Prosthecodimorpha staleyi: one gene and its partner. The protein of the gene in region 2 interacts with the protein of the main gene of each other region in a pairwise test. Links are inferred from orthologs where the notes say so. Each region holds a gene or a part of one and is shown on either strand. Other genes may lie near its edges.

Region 1 (3,245 bases), on a different replicon or contig from region 2:
GCCGATCGAGACCTCGTAGGAGACCATCTGAGCCGCCGACCGCAGCGCGGCCAGGAACGGATACTTCGAATTCGAGGCCCAGCCGCCCATGATGATGCCGTAGACGCTGAGCGACGAGATCGCAAAGATGTAGAGGATGCCGACATTGATGTCGGCGATCACCCAGCCCTGCGCGACCGGCATCACCGCCCAGGCGGCGAGCGACAGGATCACGGTGATCAGCGGCGCCAGCAGGAACAGGCCCTTGGACGCGCCCGCCGGGATGACCGGCTCCTTCAGCACGAACTTCAAGAGGTCGGCAAAGGACTGGAACAGGCCCCAGGGACCGACGACGTTCGGGCCGCGCCGCAGTTGGACGGCTGCCCAGATCTTGCGGTCGGCATAGAGGATGTAGGCGATCACGACCAGGAGCACGACCATCAGCAGCACGGACTGTGCGACCATGATGATCAGCGGCCAGAGATAGGAGGACCAGAAGTCAGCCATTGTCGTCCGTCCTCATTCGGCCGCCGCGGCCGCGGTCGTTCGCGCGCGGGCGAGCGCGGAGCACTCGGCCATCACGGCGGACGCGCGCGCGATCGGGTTGGTCAGATAGAAATCCTGGATCGGTCCCACGAAGCCGGCCCGGTCCATGGCGCCGCCGACATCGGCGAGCGCCGTCACGTCGCCGGCAGCCGCCGGTGCGATCGTGTCGATCCGGGCGAGATGCGGATGGGCCGCATAGAGCTTGGAGCGCAGGCCGGCAAGGCTGTCGAAGGGCAGCGTCTTGCCGAGCACGGCGGACAGGGCGCGCAGGATCGCCCAGTCCTCGCGCGCCTCGCCGGGCGGGAAGGCGGCGCGGTTGGCGAGCTGCACCCGGCCTTCGGTGTTGACGAAGGTGCCGGACTTCTCGGTGTAGGCCGCGCCGGGCAGGATCACGTCGGCGCGGTGCGCGCCGGCATCGCCATGGGTGCCGAGATAGACCACGAAGGCCGAGCCGAGCGCCGCGGTATCGATCTCGTCGGCGCCGAGCAGGAAGACCAGATCGAGGTCGCCGCGTCCGGCCGCCGTCACGATACCGGCCGTGCCGAGACCGCCCTCACCCGGCACGAAGCCGATGTCGAGCCCGCCGACGGCGGAGGCGCCGTTGTGCAGGACCGAGAAGCCGTTCCACTCGTCCGAAACCGCGCCGACATCGCGGGCGAGGCGGGCGGCGGCGGACAGGACCGCGAGGCCGTCGGCCCGGGCGATGGCGCCCTGCCCGACCAGGATCAGCGGCCGCTTTGCCGCCTTCAGGACCTCCGCGAAGGCCAGTTCGCCGCGGGCCAGCGCCTCGAGCGTATCCGGACCGGCGCCGAGATGGACGTGGTCGTAGGTCAGGTCGACCGTCGTGCCGATGACGGCCGCCTTGAAGCCGCCCTGGCGCCAGCGCTTGCGGATGCGGGCGTTGAGGATCGGCGCGTCCTTGCGCAGGTCGGCGCCGATGATCAGCAGCGCGTCAGCCGCCTCGACACCCTCAATGGTGGTGTTGAAGAGATAGCTGCCGCGACCGAATTTTGGATCGAGCCCACTCAGAGCCGGCCGGCCGTCGATCGACGCGATGCCCAGCGCGGTCGCCAGCGTCTTCAGGGCGTAGAGTTCTTCCACCGAGGCGAGATCGCCGGCGATCGCGGCCATCCGATTCGGCGCGGTCGCCTTGACCTTCGCGGCGATGGCCGCGAAGGCCTCGCCCCAGGAGACCGGCTTCAGGCGGCCGTCCGTCCCGCGCAGGTAGGGCCGATCGAGCCGCTGGGTTCTGAGGCCGTCGACCACATGGCGGGTCTTGTCCGAGATCCATTCCTCGTTCACGGCCTCGTTGAGCCGCGGCAGGATGCGCAGCACCTCGCGGCCGCGGCTGTCGACGCGGATGTTCGAGCCGAGCGCGTCCATCACGTCGACCGATTCGGTCTTGGTCAGTTCCCAGGGCCGGGCGGTGAATTCGTAGGGCCGCGAGGTCAGCGCGCCGACCGGGCAGAGATCGACCACGTTGCCCTGCAGTTCGGAGCGCATCGCGGTTTCGAGATAGGTGGTGATCTCGACATCTTCGCCGCGGCTGATCAGGCCGAGGTCTCCGACGCCGGCGACTTCGTTGGTGAAGCGGACGCAGCGGGTGCACTGGATGCAGCGGTTCATGCTCGTCTTGACGAGCGGGCCGATATACTTGTCCTCGACGGCGCGCTTGTTCTCGGCATAGCGCGAGGTGTCCACGCCATAGGCCATGGCCTGGTCCTGCAGGTCGCACTCGCCGCCCTGATCGCAGATCGGGCAATCGAGCGGATGGTTGATCAGCAGGAATTCCATCACGCCTTCGCGCGCCTTCTTCACCATCGGGGTCTTGGTGAAGACTTCCGGCGCCTCGCCGTTCGGACCGGGACGCAGGTCGCGCACCGCCATGGCGCAGGAGGCCTGCGGCTTGGGCGGGCCGCCCTTCACCTCGACCAGACACATGCGGCAATTGCCGGCGATCGACAGCCGCTCATGGAAACAGAAGCGCGGCACCTCGGCCCCGGCCATCTCACAGGCCTGCAGCAACGTCGACTCGGGCGCGACGTCCAGTTCGATGCCGTCGATCTTGATCTTGGCCATATCGGTCCTCAGGCCTTCTCTTCCAGACGCGTCACGCGATCACGGAGTTCTTCAAGTTCCCGCTGCAGCATGTCCGTCTTGACGTTGGCGTGCCCGGCAATGCCGAACGACGTGTAGAGCGTCTCATGCACTTCATCGAGACGGCGCTCGATCTTGGCCAATCGCCCGTCAACCGTGTCGAAACGCTTAGAATGCTCAGCCAACTTGGTCTGGATATCGACCAAGATGCGAAGCATCAGTTCGTTTTCGTTGGTCGACACGGCTCCCTCCTCACTCCGCCGCCACCAGCGGGCGCGCGCCGTGACGGGCATCGATGCGCGCTTCGATCTCGTGGCGGAAGTGGCGGATCAGGCCCTGGATCGGCCAGGCGGCGGCATCGCCGAGGGCGCAGATGGTGTGCCCTTCGATCTGCTTGGTCACCTGGAAGAGGGTGTCGATTTCCTTCTTGGTGGCGTCGCCATGGACCATGCGCTCCATGACGCGCCACATCCAGCCGGTGCCTTCGCGGCACGGCGTGCACTGGCCGCAGCTCTCGTGCTTGTAGAAATAGGACAGCCGCGCGATCGCCCGGACGATGTCGGTCGACTTGTCCATCACGATCACCGCCGCCGTGCCGAGGCCGGAGCCGAGGCCGCGCAGGG
Region 2 (3,143 bases):
GCTATTCGGCGGCGACGCGGGCCGGAGCCCGGTCGAAATCCTCCGGGAAATGCTCGATCGCGCTCAAGACCGGATAGGGCGTCAGGCCGCCCAGGGCGCAGAGCGAGGCGTCCGTCATGGTCCGGCAGAGATCGTCGACCAGCGCCAGGTTGCGCTCGACGGCCTCGCCGCGGATCACCTTCTCGATCGTCTCGCGGCCGCGCGTCGAACCGATGCGGCAGGGCGTGCACTTGCCGCAGCTTTCCTTGGCGCAGAATTCGAAGGCGAAGCGGGCCTGTTCGGCCATGTCGACGCTGTCGTCGAAGACCACGATGCCGCCATGGCCGAGCATGCCCTTGCGGGCCGCGAAGGCCTCGTAGTCGAGCGGGGTGTCGAGATGGTCGGCCGGGAAATAGGCACCGAGCGGGCCGCCGACCTGGACGGCCCGGACCGGCCGGCCGGAGCGGGTACCGCCGCCGAAATCGTGGATCGCCTCGCCGAGCGTCATCCCGAAGGCCTTCTCGACCAGGCCGCCGAACTTGATGTTGCCGGCGAGTTGGAAGGGCAGGGTGCCGCGCGAGCGGCCCATGCCGTAGTCGGCATAGGCCTTGGCGCCGTCGGCCAGGATGGTCGGCACGGCCGCGAAGGAGAGCACGTTGTTGATCACGGTCGGCTTGCCGAACAGGCCCTTCAGGGCCGGCAGCGGCGGCTTGAAGCGGACCAGCGCGCGCTTTCCTTCGAGACTTTCGAGCAGCGAGGTCTCCTCGCCGCAGACATAGGCGCCGGCGCCCATCCGCACCGTGATGTCGAAGGCCGGGCCGGTGCCGCCGACCTTGGCGCCGAGGATGCCGGCGCGCCGGCAGGCCTCGACGGCGCGGGTGAAGGTCGTCACCGCGCGGGGATATTCGGAACGAATATAGATCCAGCCCTGGGTCGCCCCGACCGCGAGGCCGGCAATCGCCATGCCCTCGATCAGGAGCATGGGGTCGCCTTCCATCAGCATGCGGTCGGCGAAGGTACCGCTGTCGCCCTCGTCCGCGTTGCAGACGATGTGCTTCTGGTCGGCGGTCGCGCCGAGCACGGTGCGCCACTTGATGCCGGTCGGGAAGCCGGCGCCGCCGCGGCCGCGCAGGCCCGAGGCGGTGACCTCCTCGACGATCTCGATCGGCTTCATGGCCAGCGCGCGTTCGAGCCCCTTGAAGCCGCCGCGGGCGCGATAGTCGTCGACCGAGACCGGGTCAATGGCGCCGCAGCGGGCGAAGGTCAGCCGCTCCTGGCGGGCGAGATAGGGGATCGCGGCGGTCGGGCCGAGGCGCAGCGGATGGGCACCGCCGTCGATGAGGCCGGCGGCGAGGAGGCCGGGAATGTCGGCCGGCGCCACCGGTCCGTAGGCGATCGGACCGGCGGCGGTCTCGATCTCGATCATCGGTTCGAGCCAGAACAGGCCGCGCGAACCGGTGCGCACGATGCGGGCATCGAGCCCGGCGCGCTCGATCTCAATCGCCAGGCGGGCGGCGACCTGATCGGCGCCGACCGAGGCGGCGGCGCTGTCGGCGGGGACGTGGATGCGGACGGTCATGCGTGCCCCCGGGAACGGCTCGTGGCGATCAGGGCGTCGAGGACGTCGGGCGTCACCCGGCCGTGCGATTCGCCGTCGACCTGGACGGCGGGGCCGAGTGCGCAATTGCCGAGGCAGAACACCTCTTCGAGCGTCAGGTCGCCGGCCGGAGAGGTCTCGCCGAGCGTGAGGCCGTGGCGGCGCTCGGCCGCGGCGGCGAGTTCGCGGCAGCCGACGGCCTGGCAGGCCTCGCCGCGGCAGATCTTGACCTGGGTCCGGCCGGCCGGTTCGGACCGGAAGTCGTGATAGAAGGAGACGACGCCATGGACCTCCGCGCGCGACAGGTTCAGCGCGTCGGCGATCAGCGGCAGGGCCGCGCGGTCGACATAGCCGAAGGTCTCCTGCAGGTCGTGCAGGATCGGCAGCATGGCGCCCGGCTCCTGCCGCCGCGCCTCGATGATCCGGCTCGCGACCGCCGCATCCCAACCCGAAACCTGACCTCTGTGCATCGGCCTCGTCCCGCTTCCACCCTGTTGTTCGCGGGTTCGGGGACCCGCACCTTCAGTGATGCAGGCAGGTCATGCCTTGAGGCAAATCGTTTGTTCCGAATGAGTGATCGGTAAAATCTATCAATGCAGGTCATAGTGATAGGCTATGACTTGCCTTGATGTTCGGACAGGACGGTCTGGCCTGCCTTCTCGGCGGCGGCATGGAAGGCCGTGGACAGCGGACTGGCCGGGACTCGGTCGGGAATGATCGCGCCGACGCGTTGCGAGCCATGAGGTTCGGTGAGGGTCAGGGCGCGGGCGCCGGGTGGCGCGCCATACTGGCTGACCAGGAGGCGCGGTACGACGCTCGCCCAGGCGCCGACGCCGGCATGGGCCCAGAGATTGGAGATCGCGTTGGTCTCGACCTCGACTCGGGGGATGCAGCCGACCGATCGGAACATGGCGTCGACGATCCGGCGGTTCTGCATGTCGGGCGTCAGCAGGCAGAGCGGCAGTTCGGCGGCCTCGCGCCATGTCGCGCTGATCCGGTCGCGACCGAAGCGGCCGTCGTCGGGGCAGAGCAGGACATAGTCCTCCCGGTAGAGCGGGACCTTGCGCACGCGGTCCAGCGGCTCGAAATCGAGATAGGTGATGCCGCCGTCGAGTTCGAAGGCGTCGATGCGGCGCTGGATCTCGCCCGAGGTCAGCGACTGCACCACGATCGCCACCGCCGGATGGCTGTTCCGGAACAGGCTGGTCAGCGAGGCGACGACCGGCAGTGCGGTCGGGATGACGCCGAGCCGCAGGCGTCCGGCCAGTTCGCCGCGCAGCGCCCCGGCCTCCTGGCGCAACGCCTCGCAATCCGACAGAACCCGGCGGGCGTGATCCAGGATGCTGCGGCCTTCGGGTGTGAAGCCGCGGAAGCGCTGGCCACGCTCGACGATGGTGATGCCGAGTTCCTCCTCCAACTGCCGGATGGCGGCCGAGAGGGTCGGCTGGGAGATCGCGCAGGCTTCGGCGGCGCGGCCGAAATGCTCCTCGCGGGCGAGCGCGACCAGATAGACCAGTTGCTTGAGGATCATGACGGCTCCCCGGCGCTGCCGGCGGCACAGCCGAAG

Evidence for each region.
Region 1: the proteins of KL771_RS18500 (region 2) and nuoG interact in binary tests that used the Escherichia coli proteins (3 or more experiments, as listed by UniProt). The link is inferred for Prosthecodimorpha staleyi from one-to-one orthologs.

The regions. Positions count from the first base shown.
Region 1 is NZ_JAHHZF010000001.1:20,847-24,091, reverse strand. The notes cover bases 52-2,981. They hold nuoG (NADH-quinone oxidoreductase subunit NuoG), read right to left. Parts: upstream 2,605-2,981; coding sequence 499-2,604; downstream 52-498. Other genes in these bases: nuoF (NADH-quinone oxidoreductase subunit NuoF), read right to left, coding at 2,875-2,981; KL771_RS00130 (hypothetical protein), read right to left, coding at 2,613-2,864; nuoH (NADH-quinone oxidoreductase subunit NuoH), read right to left, coding at 52-486. Outside these bases: more of nuoH, read right to left, coding at 1-51; more of nuoF, read right to left, coding at 2,982-3,245. UniProt on the Escherichia coli protein: NDH-1 shuttles electrons from NADH, via FMN and iron-sulfur (Fe-S) centers, to quinones in the respiratory chain. The immediate electron acceptor for the enzyme in this species is believed to be ubiquinone.
Region 2 is NZ_JAHHZF010000009.1:128,673-131,815, forward strand. The notes cover bases 301-3,128. They hold KL771_RS18500 (formate dehydrogenase subunit gamma), read right to left. Parts: upstream 2,047-3,128; coding sequence 1,555-2,046; downstream 301-1,554. Other genes in these bases: KL771_RS18495 (formate dehydrogenase beta subunit), read right to left, coding at 301-1,558; KL771_RS18505 (LysR family transcriptional regulator), read right to left, coding at 2,190-3,107. Also shown: more of KL771_RS18495, read right to left, coding at 2-300. UniProt on the Escherichia coli protein: NDH-1 shuttles electrons from NADH, via FMN and iron-sulfur (Fe-S) centers, to quinones in the respiratory chain. The immediate electron acceptor for the enzyme in this species is believed to be ubiquinone.